Regions from separate parts of the Thauera sp. SDU_THAU2 genome, predicted to be linked through region 3. Evidence: riboswitches for the same ligand, from Rfam matches in the RefSeq annotation. Region 3 holds a riboswitch; each other region holds the start of a gene.
The links. Region 3 has a riboswitch for cobalamin ahead of AAFL97_RS23395 (TonB-dependent receptor). Riboswitches for the same ligand answer to the same signal wherever they lie in the genome.
Positions count from the first base shown of each region.

Region 1: linked by a shared signal. The riboswitch ahead of bluB (5,6-dimethylbenzimidazole synthase) and the one ahead of AAFL97_RS23395 (TonB-dependent receptor) in region 3 are both predicted to bind cobalamin.
Region 2: linked by a shared signal. The riboswitch ahead of cobO (cob(I)yrinic acid a,c-diamide adenosyltransferase) and the one ahead of AAFL97_RS23395 (TonB-dependent receptor) in region 3 are both predicted to bind cobalamin.

Region 1 covers NZ_JBBWUN010000003.1:3,083,854-3,090,500, forward strand. The annotation lists gene AAFL97_RS16080 (CmpA/NrtA family ABC transporter substrate-binding protein) at 1-1,105, opposite strand, end outside; gene AAFL97_RS16085 (nitrate- and nitrite sensing domain-containing protein) at 1,403-2,695, opposite strand; gene bluB (5,6-dimethylbenzimidazole synthase) at 2,835-3,569, opposite strand; cobalamin riboswitch at 3,621-3,808, opposite strand; gene rlmB (23S rRNA (guanosine(2251)-2'-O)-methyltransferase RlmB) at 3,991-4,755, opposite strand; gene rnr (ribonuclease R) at 4,748-6,647, opposite strand, start outside.
Region 2 covers NZ_JBBWUN010000003.1:2,372,717-2,379,363, reverse strand. The annotation lists gene lysS (lysine--tRNA ligase) at 1-683, opposite strand, end outside; gene AAFL97_RS12540 (methyl-accepting chemotaxis protein) at 1,039-2,835, shown strand; cobalamin riboswitch at 2,895-3,126, shown strand; gene cobO (cob(I)yrinic acid a,c-diamide adenosyltransferase) at 3,277-3,888, shown strand; gene AAFL97_RS12530 (chorismate-binding protein) at 3,901-5,679, opposite strand; gene AAFL97_RS12525 (MFS transporter) at 5,785-6,647, shown strand, end outside.
Region 3 covers NZ_JBBWUN010000003.1:4,642,184-4,648,830, reverse strand. The annotation lists gene AAFL97_RS23400 (ABC transporter substrate-binding protein) at 1-648, opposite strand, end outside; gene AAFL97_RS23395 (TonB-dependent receptor) at 700-2,808, opposite strand; cobalamin riboswitch at 2,949-3,268, opposite strand; cobalamin riboswitch at 3,399-3,621, shown strand; gene AAFL97_RS23390 (TonB-dependent receptor plug domain-containing protein) at 3,765-5,720, shown strand; gene AAFL97_RS23385 (ABC transporter substrate-binding protein) at 5,846-6,647, shown strand, end outside.

The DNA of each region.
Region 1 (6,647 bases), 1.6 Mb from region 3:
CGCGGGCGGCCGCCAGGTAATCGACGTCGCTGCCGAGCAGGCCCCAGCGCCGGTGCTGGGTCAGGAACCACATGCCGTCGGAGAGCCAGGGGAAGGTCGCGGCGCCGTCGCGGAAGAACTTCATCGCGTTGGCGTCTTGCCACTTGCGGCCGAGGCCGTTGTCGTATTGGCCGAGGATCCGGCCTTCGATGACGTCGACGTCGGTATTGACGTAGGAGCGCGCGGCGATGACCTTGGCCGTCTCCTTGCGGTTGGCCTCCGAGGCGTCGATCCAGCGCGAAGCGTCGAGCACCGCGGCGGTCAGCGCCCGCGCCGCGTTGGGATGCTTGTCCACCCAGGCGGCGCTCGTGCCGAGCACCTTCTCCGGGTGGTCGGTCCAGATGTCCTGGGTGGTGACGGCGGTGAAGCCGATGCCGTCGATGACCGCGCGCTGGTTCCAGGGCTCGCCGACGCAGTAGCCGTGCATGTTGCCGACGCGGGCGTTGGCCACCATCTGCGGCGGCGGCACGACGATGCTCTTGACGTCCTTGAACGGATGGATGTCGTGCGCCGCCAGCCAGTAGTACAGCCACATCGCATGGGTGCCGGTCGGGAAGGTCTGGGCGAAGGTGTAGCTGCCGGGTTCGCTCGTCGCCACCAGCTTCTTCAGCGAGGCGCCATCGACCACGCCCTTCTCCTTCAACTGGGACGCGAGCGTGATGGCCTGGCCGTTGTTGTTCAGCGTCATCAGCACCGCCATGTCCCGCTTCGGCCCGCCGACGCCCATATGCACGCCATAAACGAGGCCGTACAGCACGTGCGCGGCGTCCAGCTCGCCCGACAGCAGCTTGTCGCGCACCGAGGCCCAGTTCGCTTCCTTGCTCGGCACGATCCTGATGCCGTACTTCTCGTCGAACTTCCTCACCGCCGCCATCACCACCGAGGCACAGTCGGTCAGCGGGATGAAGCCGACCTTGATCTCCTTCTTTTCCGGCGCATCGGAGCCGGCGGCCCAGGCGCCGCCGGGAAACAGGCCCGGCAGCAGCGCGGCCGTGCCGGCCGCGGCCCCCGCCTTGATGAAGCCGCGGCGCGACAGCACCGTGGTTTCGGTCTTGAGCGTCTTCATGATGTGCTCCTTGGAAAGCATGGCAAAAACGAAAAGGCGCCCATCCCTCACTTCGCGCAGCGCGAAGGGGAATGGACGCCGTTGTCCTGTGTTCGAGTCGGGAGATCGAATGCCGGACCGCCGTTGGCCCAGCCTTGCCCTAGCCTATGCAGCAAGCGTGCCAGTTTGCAGGATCGACTCGTTTCCCTTGCATTTCATCGGTTTGCCAGCCGGCTGCATGACGACGCGGCGAGGCCGGATGCACTGCTGCAGTGCAGCATCGGCAGTTGCCTGCACATCCCTGGTGCGCCGCCCCGCCTAGTGCCTGCCCAGCACCGGGGCCAGCGCCAGCGTCGCCGCGGCGACTTCGGCCAGGCGCCTCCCCTGGCTCATCGCGGTCTGGCGCAGCAGGCGGTAGGCCTCGTCCTCGGAAAGGCCGCGGCAGGCCATCAGTAGGCCTTTCGCGCGCTCGATCAGCTTGCGCTCGTCCAGCGCCGCGCGCGCCGCGTCGAGTTCGTCGCTCATCGCCTGCAGGCGCTGCGACTGGGCATGGAGCAGATCGACGATCGAACGCCGCAGTTGCGGACCGAAAGGCTCATCGCCCTGGGCAGGCTCTGCCGGCGCCCCCTCCCCGGCCATCTCGGCACCGATCAGCATGTCGAGCGGCGCCCGGATCTCCGGCGCCGCGGACAAGGCTTCGAGCAAGGCCGCCTGGTCCTGCGCCTCGGTCCGCGCCGAGGCGATCCGCCGCGCGCAGGATTCGCCCAGGCCGCGGGCGAGCGCCACCTCGGCTTCGTGCATCTGGTCGAGGCGCTGCGAGCAGCAGTCGAACCAGGCCTCGGCCAGCGCGGGATCGAGCGCCGAACCCAGCGTCGACGCCAGCAGTATCCGGCGCAGGCGTTCGAGTTCGGCCAGCGGCATGACGGACTGCAGCGCCCGCCACTGGCGCAGCACCTCGTCGCCGCAGAAACCTTCGAAGCGCCGGAAGCACTGCGCCTGCGCATCGATCAGGTGCAGGATGGACTGCACGCGCTCGGGCGCCGGATGGCCCGCGGCGAACAGCGCCGCGCCCAGCGCGCGCTCCTGGCCGGCGAACTCCTTGCCCTGCATCAGGTTGAACAGCGCGACCAGCAGCCGCGAAACCCCGGGATCGACCGCCACGTCGGCAGCCTCGAACACCAGCGCGAGCAAGGCCGCGATGATCTCGCTGTAGCGCGCGGTCGACACATCGGGCCGGCAGCGCCGGGCGGCAATGTCGCCGCGCAGCCCGGGCAAGGCATCCAGCGCATGCAGCGCAAGCGCGATGCGCGTCAGCAGGCGCGAGCCGCCATGCACCGCGCCGCCCGACTTCTCGCCGCCCAGTTCCGGGCGCTTGAGCCAGCTCCGGACCTCGGCCTCCGCGGCCCGGCTGGCAAGCAGTTGCGCTTCGCGCTGGGGGCCGAAGCGGGCGCCTTCCGAGCCGAGAAAGACGTTGGAAGCGCCGCGTTCCCGCTGGAGCTGGTGGACGAGTTCACTGACCGCCTGCACCAGTTCGCAACTGAGCGCGAGCCGTTCGAGATCGTCGATTTCGCAGCGGCGCGCTGCGAGCAGAAATGCGAGCGCCGTCTTCATCCTCTCTCCGGAATCCTCGTTGCCATGGCCTCGGCCGGAATGACCGTGGCCACAGCAACAAGCAATTGCCGTGCAAGCCTGTGCGCGCCACACCGAGCGGCGGCTGCGCGAAGGCCGAAAAAGCGGAATGGTGGCCCGGTTATGCCGGCATGACGCGCGAGACGGCGTCGGCGAAACGCTCGCCCGCTTCGTCCGCCTCGCCCTGCCAACGATCGAAATGCAGCAGCTCGGTCAGCGGCATGCGCTTGAGCCAGCCGGCCGACTCCAGCTCCGGGCGCTGATGGAAATGGCTGACATGGCCGATGCAGAGATAGGCGATCGGCACGATTCCGTCCGGGATGCCGAGCGTCTCGCGCAGCGCCTGCGGGTGCAGGATGCTGACCCAGCCCACCCCCAGCCCTTCGGCACGCGCCGCCAGCCACAGGTTCTGCACCGCGCAGACCGCGCTGTAGATGTCCATCTCCGGCATGTGGGTGCGGCCGAGCACCACCGGGCCGTTGCGGCTGCGATCGCAGGTGATGCACAGGTTGAGCGGCGCTTCAAGGATGCCTTCCAGCTTCAGCTTGCGGTACGTGCCCCGCTTGCCGGTCTCGAACATCTGCTCGGCTTCGGCATGGGCGGCGAGGAAATCGCGATGGATCCGCTCGCGCACCTGACGCGAACGCACGATGACGAAGTCCCAGGGCTGCATGAAGCCGACCGAAGGCGCGTGATGGGCGGCGGTCAGCACGCGCGCCAGCACCTCGTCGGCAATGGGATCGGGCAGGAACTGCCCGCGCACGTCGCGCCGGGTATGGATCGCGCGGTAGACGGCGGCGCGCTCGGCAGCGCTGAAGGATGGATCGGTCTGGATGGTTTGCGCATGGCTGCTCACGGAGTCGTCCCCTTGTCGTGAAGCAGTGGACAGCGCGCCGACCAGACGGCTGTTGAACGCTTCCGGGGCCGGTCTTCCGGCTGAGGATCATCCCGTCCGGGCGCCTTCCCGGCATTTGCAGGCCAGTGGCTGGGCAAACCTTGCCCGGACGGTCCCCTTCACGGCGCTGGGCACGCAGCGGATTTGCACCGCTTTCCCGATTCTCCCGCGCAGGCGCGGGCACCCCGAAGCTCGAAAGACGTGAAGCGTATTGAATCGCGCTGCGGCTGGCAAGGTACGCTGCCACCGCTCGGCGAGCCGGATGTGGAAGGCGGCGAAACCCATCGACGGCGGCACACGCCGGGGGTGATGAGTTTCGCCCTCGGCTCCGCGCAGCCCGTTCCACCTTCCCGCAGCGCAGGCTCCCCACGGCCGCCACCGCTCATCCGCGCTGGCGGCGCGCCTCGAACAGGCAGATGCCGCTCGCCACCGACACGTTCAGGCTCTCGACGCTGCCGAGCATCGGAATCCGCGCCAGCTCGTCGCAAGTCTCGCGCGTCAGCCGGCGCAGGCCGTCGCCTTCGGCGCCCAGCACCCAGGCCACCGGCGCTTTCTGGTCGATGTCGTACAGCGACTTCTCCGCCTCGCCGGCGGCACCGACCACCCATACGCCGGCCTCCTGCATCTCGCGCAGCGCGCGCGCCAGGTTGGTGACGGTGATGTAGGGCACGGTGTCGGCCGCACCGCTGGCGACCTTGACCGCGGTGGCGTTGAGGCCGACCGCGCGGTCCTTGGGCGCGACCACCGCATGCGCACCGGCCGCGTCGGCGACGCGCAGGCAGGCGCCGAGGTTGTGCGGATCCTGCACGCCGTCCAGCACCAGGATCAGCGCGTTCTCTTCCAGGCTGTCGAGCACGTCGGCGAGCTTGATGTCGCGCCGCGTCGCATCGACCTTCGCCACTACGCCCTGGTGCCGGCGGGTGCCGACCATGGCATCGAGCTTGTCGCCTTCGCAATACAGCATGCGGACGCCGGCAGCCTCGGCCTGGGCGACGAACTTCTTCACCCGTGCGTCCTTGCGGTCGGCCGATAGATGGACTTCCAGCACCGAGTCCGGCGCATGCCGCAGCTTGGCCGACACGGCATGGAAACCGTAGATCAGCCGGCTGGCGGCGCTGGCGTTCGTGTTTGCGGTCGTCTTAGGCACGGCGTTTTTCCTTCGCGGAGGTCTTGCCGCCAGAACGCGCGGCCGGTTTCGAGGCGCGCGATTCTACCGGCTCGGCAGCGGCTGCAGGCGCGGCCTTGGCCGCTTTGGCAAGCTTCGCCGGCTTGGCCGGTTTCGCTTTCCCGGCCTTTTCCGCCTTCTCCTTCTTGCCGGCCTTCTTCGCCTTCTTCTCTGCCTTCTCGGCCGATTTGGCCTTGCCGGCCTTGGCCTTCGCCTTCACTGCCTTGGCTTTCTTGCCCTTGTCCGCAGCGTCCTTGTCCTTCTTGCCGGCCTTCTCCTTCTTCTTCTCCGCCTTGCCATCCTTGCCGGCGGCAGTCTTGCGCGCCTTGATGGCCGCTGCCTCTTCGGCAGCCAGCTTGACCGCCGCAGCCTCCTGGTCGACCACCTTCTGCCGGATATCGTCGAGCACGCGGGTCCCGGCGCGGGCGGCCTTGGCCGGTGCCGGGCGGGCCTCCGCCTCGGCTGCAGGAGACGCCACTGCTTTCGGGGTAGCGGAGGCGCTGGCGCGCGAACGCCGCCTCGGTGCAGCAACAGGCTTCGGCACGGACGCAGCAGCAACTTCGGCCACAGCGGAAGTTTCGGCTGCCTGCGATGCCTCGGCAACGGCCGGTGCGGCAGCGGCCGGTGCGGCAGCGGCCGGCGCAGCTTCGGCTGCCGAAGCTTCGGCCACGGGCTTCGCCTTGCGCGTGCGGGTGCGTCTCACCTTCTCCGCAGGTGCCGCGACTTCGTCCGCCGCAGCGTCGGCTGCCGCAGCATCGGCTGCCGCCGGCTCGGCAACCGGTGCCGCCACGACGGCCTCGGCAGGTGCAACGACGGCAGCAGGCTGGGGTTTCTCGACGGGCAGCGGACCTTCGATCAGACGGAAATCGATCTTGTTGGTCGCCATGTCGACGCGCACCAGTTGCACCTTGACCCGGTCGGACAGGCGGAACTGCTTGCCGCTGCGCTCACCGAGCATTGCATGGCGGGTCTCGTCGTAATGGAAGTAGTCGGTACCGAGGTCCGAGACATGCAGCAGGCCTTCGATGAAGATGTCGTCGAGGGCGACGAACAGGCCGAAAGGCACGACCGCCGAGACGCTGCCGGTGAAGGTCTCGCCGACGCGATCCTGCATGAAGTAGCACTTCAGGAAGGCGACGACGTCGCGCGTGGCCTCGTCGGCACGGCGCTCGGTCGCCGAGCAGTGCAGGCCGATCTGCTCCCAGTCGCCCGGCTTGTACTGCCCGCCCGCCAGCACCGCCTTGATCGCGCGGTGGACCAGCAGATCGGGATAACGCCGGATCGGCGACGTGAAGTGGGTATAACTTTCGTAGGCCAGGCCGAAGTGGCCGACGTTGTCGGGGCTGTACATCGCCTGCTTCAGCGAGCGCAGCATCACGGTCTGCAGCAGTTGGGCGTCCGGGCGGTCCTTGATCTGCGCGAGCAGCGCCGCGTAATCGCCGGCGCGCGGCTCGTCGCCGCCGCCGATGCCCAGGCCGAATTCCTTCAGGAACTCGCGCAGCTTGGCCAGCTTCTCCTCGGACGGCGAGTCATGCACGCGGTACAGCGTCGGATGTTCGTGCTTGGCGAGGAAATCCGAGGCGCAGACGTTGGCCGCCAGCATGCATTCCTCGATCAGGCGGTGGGCGTCGTTGCGCACCTCGGGCACGATCTGCGCGATCTTGCCGTTGTCGTCGAAGATCATGCGCGTCTCGGTGGTCTCGAAGTCGATCGCGCCGCGCTTGGCACGTGCCTTCAGCAGCACGCGGAAGAGCTGGTCGAGGTTCTCGAGATGCGGCAGCAGCTTGCCGAGCGCCTTGCGTTCCGCCGCATCCTGTTCGTACAGCGCCGCCGCCACCCGGGTGTAGGTCAGGCGCGCATGCGACCAGATCACC
Region 2 (6,647 bases), 2.3 Mb from region 3:
ATGTCGAGCGCATTGTGGTGGGTGACGAAGGGCTTGGCCGCGGCGCCGCCGGGAATGGGGTGCATCATCGGCGTCTCGACTTCGAGGAAGCCGTGGCCGGTCATGTAGTTGCGGATCGACTGCACGATGCGGCTGCGCGCGGCGAAGGTGAAGCGCGACTGCTCGCTGACGATCAGGTCGACGTAACGCTGGCGGTACTTCTGCTCGACGTCGGTGAGGCCGTGGAACTTGTCCGGCAGCGGGCGCAGGCTCTTGGTCAGCAGGCGGATCTCGCCGGCCTTGACCGACAGCTCGCCGGTCTTGGTCTTGAACACGGTGCCGATGCAGCCGACGATGTCGCCGATGTCCCAGGTCTTGAACTGGGCGTAGACGTCCTCGCCGACGCCGTCGCGCTGCACGTAGAGCTGGATGCGGCCCGACAGATCCTGGATGGTGACGAAGCTCGCCTTGCCCATCACCCGCTTGAGCATGATGCGGCCGGCCACCCTGACTTCCACCGGCAGCGCTTCCAGCGCCTCGGCTTCCTTGTCGCCGTACAGCTCGGCGAGCTTGCCGGCGGTGTTCTCGCGCGAGAAGTCGTTGGGGAAGGCGCGGCCGCTGCTGCGCCAGGCGGCGAGCTTGTCGCGGCGCTCGGCGATCAGGTGATTCTCGTCCTGCGGCGGGGTGTTCGTCTGGTCGGACATGTTTTCGGTTCGGGAGATGAGGATGCGTGGGCACCGGCAAGGCGCCGGCGACAAAGGCGTGATTGTCGCAGGCCGGCGCAGGCAGGGCAATTGCGAGGCCGCGGCCGGCACGGATGGGAACGGCGGGAGGGCGGCCGGGAGGGCAGGCAGTGACGCGGCGCTCGCAGGTCGGTGGCCGTTTATTTGCCAAAAATGAGATTTATGTCCTTGTTTCTATCCCCATTGTGGGGAATATTCCGTCAAAAAATACTGCGCGCTGCATCGAAATCTGTTCTCAAGTGCAGGTGCGCAGAACCGATAGAGGGGCTCGGAGATAGTTGATGAACACGAATTTCTAGCTCGGGAACCACACCAAATGAGCACGTTGAGACAGCTGTACGAGACTGTCGAGAAGACCTTCTGGAACACGCTGACCAAGAAGCTGTGCAGCTTCCTGCTGTTGTTCTTTTTCAATCTGGGCTATCTGGCCGTGCAGGCCTGGCAGACCTCGGAGATCGGCCGCGCGCTGGCCGACGGCAGCATCGCGCCGGAGTTCGCGGCGCGCATCCTCGGTGCGCTCGAGGCCGGGCAATGGGTGATGATCGTCATCAGCGCCGTGGCGCTGGCCTGCATCCTCGGCCAGATCGCCTACCTGCGCCACCTGATCGTGCGCCCGATCCGCGGCATGATCGGCATCTTCGAGGAGATCGGCCGCGGCGAAGGCGACTTCTCGCGCGACCTGCCGCTCATCACCCACGACGAGTTCCGCGAGCTGGCCTGCAGCTACAACCGCTTTGCCGAAAAGATGCGCCACATCATCGGCGAAGTGCGCACCACCAGCGTTGGCATCGCGCGCGAGGCGGTGCAGGTCAAGCTGCGCGTCGAGGCCGCGGCCAGGCACGCGCGGGAGCAGGGGCAGATGACCACGGCGGTGTTCGATGCCAGCAGCGCATCCACTGCCGCCATCGAGCAGGTGTCGCAGAGCGCGCGGCAGATTGCCGAGTCCACCGCCGACAACCTGCGCATCGCACGCGGTTCGCTGCGCGAGATGCAGGACATCGCCGGCAAGATCAATTCGGTCAGCAACAAGGTGACCGAATTCAATCGCACGGTGGACGACTTGTCGCAGCGCTCCGAGAGCGTGAAGCAGATTGCCGTGCTGATCCGCGAGATTGCCGACCAGACCAATCTGCTGGCGCTCAATGCGGCAATCGAGGCCGCGCGGGCGGGCGAGGCCGGGCGCGGCTTCGCCGTGGTGGCCGACGAGGTGCGCAAGCTGGCCGAGCGGGTCAACAACGCGACCGCCGAGATTGTCGGCAACATCAACGGCATGCTCGAACTGGTGTCGGAGACGCGCAGCGAGAACGAGGTGATCAATGCCGACGTGCTGCAGACGCGCGAAGTCGTCGACCGGTCGGCAACCCAGTTCGGCCACATGGTGGGCGAGTTCGAGGCGACCGGAAGGCAGCTCGAGCAGATCGCCACGGCGATGGGTTCGCTGGCGGACACCAATGTCAGCGTGCATGAGAAGGTCAGTGCCATCAACGCCTTGTCGCACTCCGTCGCCGGACAGATGGATGAGAGCGAGCGGGGCACGGAACAGCTCGCCAAGGCGACCGAAGGCGTGCAGGAACTGGTGTCGCGCTTCAAGACCGGGCGCGGCGCCTTCGACCAGATCGTCGAACAGACGCGCCGCTTCCGCGACGAGGTGCAGGGACAGCTCGAACAGATGGCCGCCGGCCGCATCGACATCTTCGAGCGGCGCTACCAGCCCATTCCCGGCACCAATCCGCCGAAGTACCGTGTGGCATGGGGCGAGGAGTTCGTCCGCCGCTGCCAGGCCTTGCTCGACGACAGCCTGGCCTCGATCCGCGGCGGCGTATTCGCCGTTGCGGTCAATGCAGACAGCTACCTGCCGGCGCACAACGCCAAATTCTCCCGGCCGCTGACCGGCAACTACGAACAGGATCTGGTGGGCAACCGTACCTGCCGCAAGTTCGAAAGCCCGTCCGAGCTGCGCGCCGCGCGCAATACCGAACCCTTGCTGCTGCAAACCTACCGCCGTGACACCGGCGAGATCCTGTGCGACATCGCCATGCCGATCATGGCCGCTGGCCGCCACTGGGGCAACGTGCGCATCGGCGTGCCGGCCGAGAGCTTGCTCGGCAACTGAACTGCCGGCGGGCATTGCGCGGGGTGCGCATTGCCCGCGGGACCGCTGCGGGCGTATAGTGCGGCCCGCATCGATCGGGAGCTTTCGCGGGCATTCGCGCGCGGAGCGAAACAGGAAGTCCGGTGAAGCGGGGGGCGTGCCTGCCCATTTTTTTCCGCCATTCCGGCGCAGTCCCCGCTGCTGTGAGCCGGACGGTGCCGCCATTTCGGCCACTGGAGCGTGCTGCTTCGGGAAGGCGGCGGCAACCGGATGAAGGCGAGCCAGAAGACCGACCCGTTCGACGAGACAGGTGAATGCCCCGGGGTGCGGGCGGACTGCCGATCGGTCGCGCGGGCCTTGCCTGCGCCTTGCTCCGGCTGCTTTCGAGCGGCTTTGCTGCGCATTCACCGTCGTCATTCTTCCCCCTCCGGTTCCGACAGAGACGAGATGGAGGCCGGACCGATGGAAGAGGACAAGAAGCAGAGCCACAACGCGCGCATGCAGCGCAAGAAGGAAGTCGTCGATGCCGCCATCGAACGGGCGCAGGAGGAGCGCGGCATCGTCATCCTGATCACCGGCAACGGCAAGGGCAAGACCACTTCGGCCTTCGGCACCCTGTATCGCGCACTCGGCCACGGCCAGCGCGCCGGCGTGGTGCAGTTCATCAAGGGCACGCACGCCACCGGCGAAGTCATCTTCCTGCAGAAGCAGGGGCTGGACAGCGCGGTCCAGTACCACGCCATGGCCACCGGCTTCACCTGGAACACGCAGAACTGGGACGCCGACAAGCGCGCCGCCGACGAAGCCTGGGCGCAGGCCAGCCGCATGCTGGCCGACCCCGCGCTCGACCTGGTGCTGCTCGACGAGCTGACCTACATGCTCAAGTACAACTACCTCGACACCGAGCAGGTGCTCGCCGCGATCCGCGCCCGCCCGCCGCGCCAGACCGTCATCGTCACCGGCCGCGCGGCCAAGCCGGAATTGGCCGAGCTGGCCGACACGGTCAGCGAGATCGCCGACCGCAAGCACGCCTTCAAGGCGGGCGTGAAGGCGCAGGCGGGTATCGACTTCTGAGCTGGCCAGCCGTCAGTTGGATGGCGCCAGCCGTGCCTCCAGCCAGCCGCGCAGGCTGTTGATGAAGGCCCAGCCCTGCACGCGCGGCAGATCCTGCACGCGCACCACGGCTTCAGTCACGCGGCCTTGACGCAGCGCGATGGCGCGGCCGACGCCGGGCAGCAGGCCGCAGGCGAGGGGAGGCGTGACCCAGCGGCCGTGGATCAGCATGGCGAGGTTGCCGAAAGTGGATTCGGTGATCTCGCCGGCCTCGTTGTAGAGCACGGTGTCGAACACGCCCGAGCCCGCTGCGGGCGCGAAGGCGGCGTAGTGCGCGCGGCGGGTGGTCTTGTGGCGGCTGAATTCGCTGTGTGCCTGGAGGAAGGGGTGGGCGGCCAGCGCCAGCAGTACCGGTTCCGGCGTGGGTGCGAGAGCGGCGGCTTCGGTGCGGAGTGCGCCCTGCGCATTCAGCAGCAGGCGCACGCGCCAGGCGTCCTGGCCGCGCGTGCGTACGAGCTCGTCGAGGCAGGCGTCGATGCGCGATTCATCCCAGGGGTAGCCGAAGTGCGCGGCGGCGGCCCGCATGCGGGCGACATGCTCGCTGCGATGGCGCAACTCGCCGTCATGCAGGCCCAGGGTTTCCAGCAAGTCGAAGGGTGCGCTGGCGCGTTCGACGAAGGCACGCTTGGCGGCCCATTCCGCCCATTCGTCGCCGGCGCTGGCGCCCCAGACGATGCCGCTGCCGATGCCGCAGCGGGCAGCGCTGCCTTTCATTTCGATGCTGCGGATCGGCACGTTGAAGGTGGCGGCGATGCCGCGCCGGCCGTCGGGCGAAACGTGGGGACGAACCACGCCGACGGCGCCGCAGTAGACGCCTCGCGGCCCGCCTTCGAGGGCGCGGATCATGCGCATTGCCTCAACCTTGGGCGCACCGGTGACCGAGCCGCAGGGAAACAGCGCGGCGAACACGTCGGCGAGCCGCGTGCCGGTCCGGGTGCGCGCCACCACGTCGGAAGTCATCTGCCACACGGTGGGCAGGGCCTCGGTGTGGAACAGCGCGGGCACGCGCACGCTGTGCGGCTCGGCGATGCGCGAGAGGTCGTTGCGCAGCAGATCCACGATCATGACGTTCTCGGCGCGTTCCTTGGGGCTGGCGCGCAGCCGCGCGGCCAGCGCGGCGTCTTCGTCGGGCGTGGTACCGCGCGGGGCCGTGCCTTTCATCGGCCGCGTGAGGATCTCGTCTCCGCGCCAGTCGAAGAACAGCTCGGGCGAGACGGACAGCACCTGCACGCGATCCTCATCGCTGTGGCCGCAGTCGATGTGTGCCGCATACCCGCCCGGCTGCGCCCGCCGTAGCGCGGCGAACAAGGCACGGCTGTCGCCCGCCAGCCGTCCGCGCAACTGTGCCGTGTGATTGACCTGGTAGAGCACGCCGTCGGCGATCGCCTGCTGGATGTGGGCATGGGCGGCATCGAAGGCGGTGCGCTCGGGCAGGGTGTGCCAATCGACCACTGCTGCACGGCCCTCCGGTTCGCCGTTCCTGGGCAGCGGGACGTCGTGGATGGCGAACCAGGCCAGCGGCCCGTCCGCTGCATGCGCGCTCAGCGCCACGTCGAACGCGGGTGCGGCCTCGTAGCGCAGATAACCCAGCGCCCACGCACCGGCGCGGGCAGCAGTCTCGACCGCATCGAGCAGTGGGCGCACCTCGTCCAGGCTGTGCGCGGCCAGTATCGCGCGAGGTTGGCCGAAGGCATGGCGCAGGCGCGGCGCGCTGCTGTCGCGGGGATCGGTGAAGTCGATGAAGCTGGTCACGGCGAAGGTGCTGGGGCTCGTCAGGATGTCAGGCCTGCATTTTGCACGCTGGGCGTGCTCGGGGTGTGCTATAAGCCCGCGCAATCGCTCTTCCGTGCATTCCACATGAATCAAGCCCTTCCCGGCACCGTTGCCGACAGCGACCTGCCGTCGCGCCGTCTGCTGCTTTCCACCCAACTGGTCTTCAACATCGGCTTCTATGCCATCGTGCCCTTCCTGGCCCTGCACATGAGCCAGAACCTGGCGCTGGCGGGCTGGATGGTGGGCCTGGTGCTGGGGGTGCGGACCTTCTCGCAGCAGGGCATGTTCTTCATCGGCGGCACGCTGGCCGAGCGTTACGGCTGCCGCACGCTGATCCTGTGCGGCTGCGTGGTGCGCATCGCCGGCTATCTGTGCTTCGCCGCTGCCGATTCGGCGGCGATGCTGCTGCTCGGCGCCTGCCTCACCGGCATCGGCGGCGCGCTGTTCTCGCCCTGCATGGAGGCGCTGGCGGCGCGCATCGATGCGCAGCCTGACGGCAAGGGGCGCAACATCTTCGCCCAGTTCGCGGTGTATGGCGAAGTGGGCGCGGTGGCGGGGCCGCTGCTCGGCAGCCTGCTGTTCGACATCGGCTTCATGCAGATGGCGCTGGTCAGTGCCGGCGTGTTCCTGCTGGCGCTGCTGGTGCTGTGGTCGCGGCTGCCGGCGCTGAAGCCGGCTGCGCCGGGGGCGGGCGGCTGGGGTTGGCGCGAGCTGTTCGCCAACCGTCCTTTCCTGCTGTTCATGCTGTTCTACAGCAGCTATCTGCTGAGCTATAACCAGATGTACCTGGGCCTGCCGGTGGAGCTGGAGCGTTCGCAGGGCGGCGCGCGCGACATGGCCTGGCTGTTCGCGCTGGCCTCGGTGCTGGTGGTGAGCTGCCAGATGCCGCTGGCGGCGCTGTGCAAGCGCCTGCCGCCGCGGCTGCCGCTGGTGCTGGGTTTTGCGCT
Region 3 (6,647 bases):
GCCGTCATAAACGAACACCTTCGGCCGCGATTCGATGCCTGCCAGTGCATCGGTGATGGCCTGCAGCTCGGCGCGCTGCTGCGCGACCAGCGCCTGGGCGCGCTGTTCGATGCGGAAGATCCGGCCGAGATTGAGCATGTCGTTGAAGGTGTCCTCCAGCGACACCCGGGTGCGCGCCACCTTGCGCACGCAGGACTCGGTCAGGATGTAGGACTGGATGCCGAACTCCCGCAATGCCGCCGGCGTCACCTCGCCTTCGCGGAAGCCGTAGCTCCAGCCGGCGAAGACGAAATCGGCCCGGGCACCGACGATCGCCTCGATGTTCATGCCTTTCCGGGACAACTCGGGCACCTTGGCCAGTTGCTCGCGGTATTCCGGCGCGATGTTCTTGTTGCCGCGGATGCCGCTGTAGCCGACCAGACGGTCGCCAAGACCTAGATACAGGAAGATCTCGGTGATGTTGACGTCGTGCGTGACGGCCCGCTGCGGCACGCTGTCGTAGCGCAGCGTTTCGCCGCAGACGTCGATGCTGACCGGCTGCACCCGATCTTCGGCCACCGGCGGCGCCGAGGTGACCGGCGGCGCATCCGGTGCGCAGGCTCCCAGCACGCCGGCACCGGCCATCAGCAGAAAACGATTGATCCACATTGTTGTTCCCTCAACGGCCGTGCCGGCCGAGCACCGGCACGGCCGATGGCATCAGAACTTCATCTCGGCAATCAACTCCACCCTGCGGTCGTCGCCCATGACGAAGTTGCCGCCGTAGGAAGCCGCCGCATAGACCTTGTCGGTCAGGTTGCGGCCGAGCAGCCGCAGCGTGGTGTTCTGGTCGTATTGCCAACTGATGGCGGCGTCGAACACGGTGTAGGACGGCAGCGTCAGCGAGTTGGCGTTGTTGGCGTAGCGCTTGCCGACATAGCGCGCACCCAGCGAAGCCTGCCAGTCGCCGATCAGGTAATGCCCCCACAGGTTGGCGATGTTGCGGGCCACATTGGCAGGCCGGTTGCCGGCGCGGTCGGCGCCACCGGCTTCGACCAGTTCGTCGAACTCGGCATCGATCAGTGCGTAGTTGCCTTCGAACATCAGCTGCCGGGTCGGCCGCAGCACTGCAGTCAACTCGATCCCCTTGGAATGCTGGCTGCCGCCCTGCACCGAAATCGCCGGCTGCACCGGGTCGCGGGTGATGATGTCGTCCTTCTCGATGCGGTAGATCGCCGCCGTCCATTCGCCGAGGCCCTGGCCGAACTGCTGCTTCAGGCCCACTTCGACCTGCTTCGCCGAAGCGAGCTTGAACGCGCTGTTGGCCAGGCTCAGCGACAGCATGTTGTCGATCGGGTCGTAGCCCTTGCTGACCTGGCCATAAACGCTGAGATCGTCGCTGACGAAGTGCGTCAGCCCCAGCCGCCACGAAGTGCCGGACAGCTTCTTGCCGAAGGACACGCCGGTCAGCCGGTCGCGGCGGTCGTAGTCGCTCAGGTCGCGGCGCGCGCCGAACAGCAGCTGCCACTTGTCGCTGAAGCGCCAGGCATCCTCGAAGTAGAAGGCATTCTGGGTGGTGTCGGTATCGGTCTTGGGCTGGGTGACGCCCGGGTTCACCCACAGACCATGGATCGGATCGCGCGCATCGACGCTGGACGAACCACCGTAGGGCGCGTTGTTGGAAAGCCGCAGGTCGGCCTGCGAGTATTCCCAGCCGAGCACCGCCTTGTGCTGGCCGGCGGTGATGGTCGCTTCCAGGCGGTTGCCCGTCTGCTCCAGGTCGTGGAAGATTTCCAGGTAGTCGGAGCGCGACACCGTGTCCGTCGCCGGGTCGTAGCGATAGCCCTCGACGTTCTTCCAGTGCCGGTCGGAAGCGAAGTGATAGACCTCGTTGCGGATGCTCAGCCACTCGTTGGCCGTCCATTCGGCCCGCGCGCGCAGGCGGGTGTCCTTGTAGCGGACGACGCCGTCGGTGACGTTGTAGTTCTCGTGGCGCAGATGCTTCATCACCTTGCCGTTGTAGACCGGCGTGCCCCAGTAGTCCCCCGGCTTCTGCTCGCTGAAGTCGGCCAGAAGTTCGAAGCGCAGATCGCTCGACGGCTGCAGTCGCAGCGTGCTCATGAGCTTGCCGCCGTGCGAACGCGCATGGTCGCGCTTGGCATCCGACTGGTGGCCATAGACGTCGACGCGATAGCTGGCGATCTCGCCGATGGGGCCGGTGGCGCCCAAGCCCAGGCGGTAGGTGTCGTACTGGCCCAGGCCCAGCAGCAGTTCGGTGGAACGCTCGCGGCTGGGCTGCTTGCGCACCGCGTTGATGACGGCGCCCGCCGTGCCGGCGCCAGAGACGATCGAAGCCGGGCCGCGCAGCACTTCGATGCGCTCGTAACCCCAACTGGTGTTGGGATAGTTGATCGTGCCGGCGGCGGTGCCGATGCGCGCGCCGTCTTCGGCGACACCAACCGAATTCACGCCCGCGAAACCGCGCACGGAAAACGACAGGCCGCCGTTGCCGCCGGTGCCCTGCGAAGTCAGGCCGGTCGTGCGGGTGACGGCCTCGACGACGCCGAAGTCGCCGCGCCGGCGCATCGTGTCGGCATCCATCTGCTCCAGGCTGGCTGGCAGCTCCTGCGCGGACAGGCCGGTGCGGCTGCCGGTGGCGGACGGCCGGTTCAGGCCCAGGCTGCCGTCGGGCACGGCCGTCACCTCCACCGGTGCCAAGGTGGTCTGCGCCACGGCGGGCGCGGACAGGAATGCCGCCAGCAGGGCGAAGGGGAGCGGGCGAAGCTTCGCCGGGCTACGGCGGGAAACACAAGATTTGGTGAGTTTCATGGTCAGATCGCAGTGCTGACCGTCCGGACATGCGCAGCGGCACACCACGTCACCCGATGCACACGACATCCGGACCACCTGGAGCCACCACCTGCTTCCCCGCAGACGGTCTGTTGCCAAAAGCCGCGCATCCGACGCGGGATGCACGACGCCAACAGGCCGGTCTCCGGGCTCGCACAGCGTATCCGGGCGCACAGCGCCGGATACCGGACTCACCGCCTTCCCGATGCGTTCGCGCGCTTCCTCGGCGGAAGCCACGTGGCGCATCAGTGGCTGGCCCGGGCGTCGATCGCTCGACGGCCGGAGCCGGGGTGAATCCCGATGTGCTTACCGTTGCGGGGGCAGCCAAGGCCTTGTGCCACCGAAGCCATCATCGCTCCGGCCGCACGCACCTTGTTCCCGTTTACCCAGGCACCTCCCTCGAAGGTGGATGCCCAGCACCTGTAGTTCTCGTCGATCGCGCCACGCACAGGTGCGCAGCCACATCGACGCGACGGGCAGTATATCGCTACGGCAGCGACGCCGATGCCTGGCAAGCCGGGTTTCGCAGTGCAGGCACAAGCTTGCGACGCTACATCCGATTGCGTATGCTCGCCGCCACTTGATCCGGTGTCCGTCCGCGCAGCCGCGTGGCCGGGTGAAACGGGAAGTCCGGTACACGAGGCTCGTCAGCCTCGCCATCCCGGCGCAGCCCCCGCTGCTGTAAACCTTTCAGATGCCGCCATCCATGCCACTGGGCCGTTCAGTTGCCCGGGAAGGCGGTGGCATCGGTCGAAGGCGAGCCAGAAGACCGGCCGGATCAGGAAGAAGTACCAACTCCGGGGTGTGGGTTGTCCGTCTTTTGTGCGCGTGCCGGCAGAAGCTTTCTCCGTCGCATGCCGCAATCGTCTGCTGTCGCCGCAGGGACGCACGGTCTGCACGTACTTTTTTGCCGTTTGCAGGCGATGCGACACATCATGAAAACTTCCATTCCTCAAGGCCTCCGCTCCGCGCTGGCGCTCTCCTGCGCGGCCTTGTGCCAGCCGCTGTGGGCCGTGACGCCCACCGTCACGCTCAACAGCGTCGTGATCGAGGCACCCTCGGTGGAGACCACCACCACCGCCGAACTGGCCCAGTTCGGCAGCAAGACCGAAATCGTCACCCGCGAGCAGATCGAGCGCGCTGGCCCCAGCGCGGACGTGGCGCGGGTGCTGCAGATGTACGTGCCCGGCCTGTTCATCGCGCCCAAGAACGGCCCCTTCGACTACACCGCGGTGTCGCTGCTCGGCGGCCGCACCGACGACACCCTGATCCTGCTCGACGGCGTGCGCCTCAACAACCGCCTGTACGGCGGCATCTACATCGATACGCTGCCGGCCGCCGCGGTGGAGCGCATCGAAGTGCTGAAGGGCGGGCAGAGCCTGTTCTTCGGCACCCAGGCCATTTCCGGCGTCATCAACATCGTCACCCGCCGCGCCCGGAGCAGCGAATATTCCGGCCAGGCCAGCATCGGCGTGGACACTTTCGGCGGCATCAATGCCGAAGGCCGCGTCGAGCGCGTGTTCGAGAACGGCCTCGGCGCATTCGAGTTCCTCGCCTTCGCCAGCCACAACGAATCCGACGGCTACGAGCCCTATCGCCGCAGCGACACCACGGCGACGCTGACCAAGCGCAAGCGCGCCTACGAAGTCACCACGGTCGGCGCCAAGCTGGCGCAGAACTTCGGCAACAATGCGCGCGCCGAGCTGTTCTACCAATACACCGACGCCGATCTCGATTTCGCCCGGCCGACGCAAAACCGTGACACGCGCAACGTCCGCGACCACCACATCCTGACGGCGACCTTCGAGCATGCGCCGAACGACAGCTTCCGCTATTTCGTCAAGGGCCACTTCAACAAGTGGGACACCGACTACACCCGCGTCTACAACCTGCCGGGCGGCGGCATCAGCGTGATCAACGACAAGGACTACTGGGGCTTCAAGGACTGGGGCGTGCAGGCCCAGGCCACCGCCGTGCTGCCCGGCGCGCACGAACTCGTGTTCGGTGTGGACAGCCAGCGCTACCGTGCCCGCGACGACATCACCGAAGTCCATGACCACCAGGCCGAAGCCTATGGCGCCTACGTGCAGTTCCGTCCGGTATTCGAATCCGCACCGAAATGGCAACCGGCCGTCGGCGTGCGCCACGAGAAAATGAGCGGCGGCGGCAGCGCCACGGTGTGGAACCTCAGTTCGCGCTACCAGCTCGACGACCAGTGGGCCTTGCGCGGCCAGATCGGCACCGCCTTCAAGCTGCCCACCGCCTACCAGCTTTACTCGTTCGAGGACGGGCTGCTCGGCAATACCGGCCTGAAGCCCGAGCGCAGCCGCAACATCGAGCTGGGTTTCGACTGGGTGTCGCGCAGCTCCAATCTGCCGCTGCGCCTGTCGTCCACAGTCTTCAAGCGCAAGGTCGAGGACCTCATTTCCGTCGTCGGCGGCCAGTACAACAACAGCAAGGGCGAAATCGACGTCAAGGGCATCGAGTTCGACGGCCAGTTCCAGTTGACCCGCAACTGGGGCATCGGCGGCGACTACGTCCGCACCATCAGCGAAGCGCAGAACGGCTCCCGCCTGACCGGCGTGCCGGCCTGGATGGCACGGGCGCGCGTCAACTTCGACAGCAACGATGCCCGCTTCGGCGGCGAAGTGGCGTGGCGCTTCATTGCCGACATCGCTCACAACGCCACCGTCGAATACGGCCGTTATGCCGTCGTCGATGCCAGCGCGTACTACTATCTGGACGCCGCGCGCAGCCACAAGCTGAGCCTGCTGGTGGAGAACCTGTTCGACCGCGACTACGGCACCGCGCTGATCACCAACGGCAGCCGCCTGGTGCCGCAACTCGGCCGGCCGCTGAACGCCGAACTGCGCTACACCTACCGTTTCTGATTCACCCGCGCCAGACCGCCCGCCGCGTTGCGGGCGGTCTGGCCGAGGCTTCAACTCGGCCATCCACACTCCACGGCCGCCGTATATGACGTTGCCGGCATGCCGAACACTCGCGAAACCGCACCGTGCCCATCATTCCGTCCGCCCTGCCAGCTGCCTTCCTGCCCGCTTGCCGCTCCCTGGCACAAAGGCTCCTGCCAGCACTGCTGCTTGCGCCGGCACTGATTTCCGGCACGCCCGCACATGGCGCGAGCACGGACGATACGGCGCCGCTGCGCTACGACAACTGCGGGCAGGAATGGCAGTTGCCGCATCCACCGCAACGCATCATCGCGCTGAACCAGCATGCCGCCGACCTGGTGCTGGCACTGGGCGGCAAGGACCGCCTGATCGGCGTCAGCTGGCTCGACGACGACGCCGAGGCAGCAGCCAGCGGCCTGTACCAGGGCGTACCGGTCATCGCCCGCCGCTACCCGTCGCTGGAGGCGGTGCTCGCCCATGAAAGCGATTTCCTCGTCGCCGGCTTCGCCACCGCCTTCATGCCGGGGCGCGGGCCGGGAACACGCGACGTGCTGAGCGCCGAACGCATCGGCAGCTATCTCGTCGAGGAGGCCTGCGATCCCTTGCAGCGCACTGCCGATGTTTTTGGCGACGTGCTGCACGACCTGCGGACGATGGGCCGGCTGCTCGGCGCGGAGCAGCGGGCGCAAACCCTGGCCGACAGGTTTTCCGCGCAGCTCGCGGCGGCACGCAGTCAACCGCTGCCGCGACCGGTGAATGTGCTGGTGTTCGACAGCGATCTGCGCGCCCCCATCGTCGAAGGCGGGCGCGGTTTCGTCACCGCCATGCTGTCGCTCAGCGGCGCCCGCAACGTCTTCGACGACCTCGATCTCAGCCGCGGGAACGTATCCTGGGAACAGGTCGTGG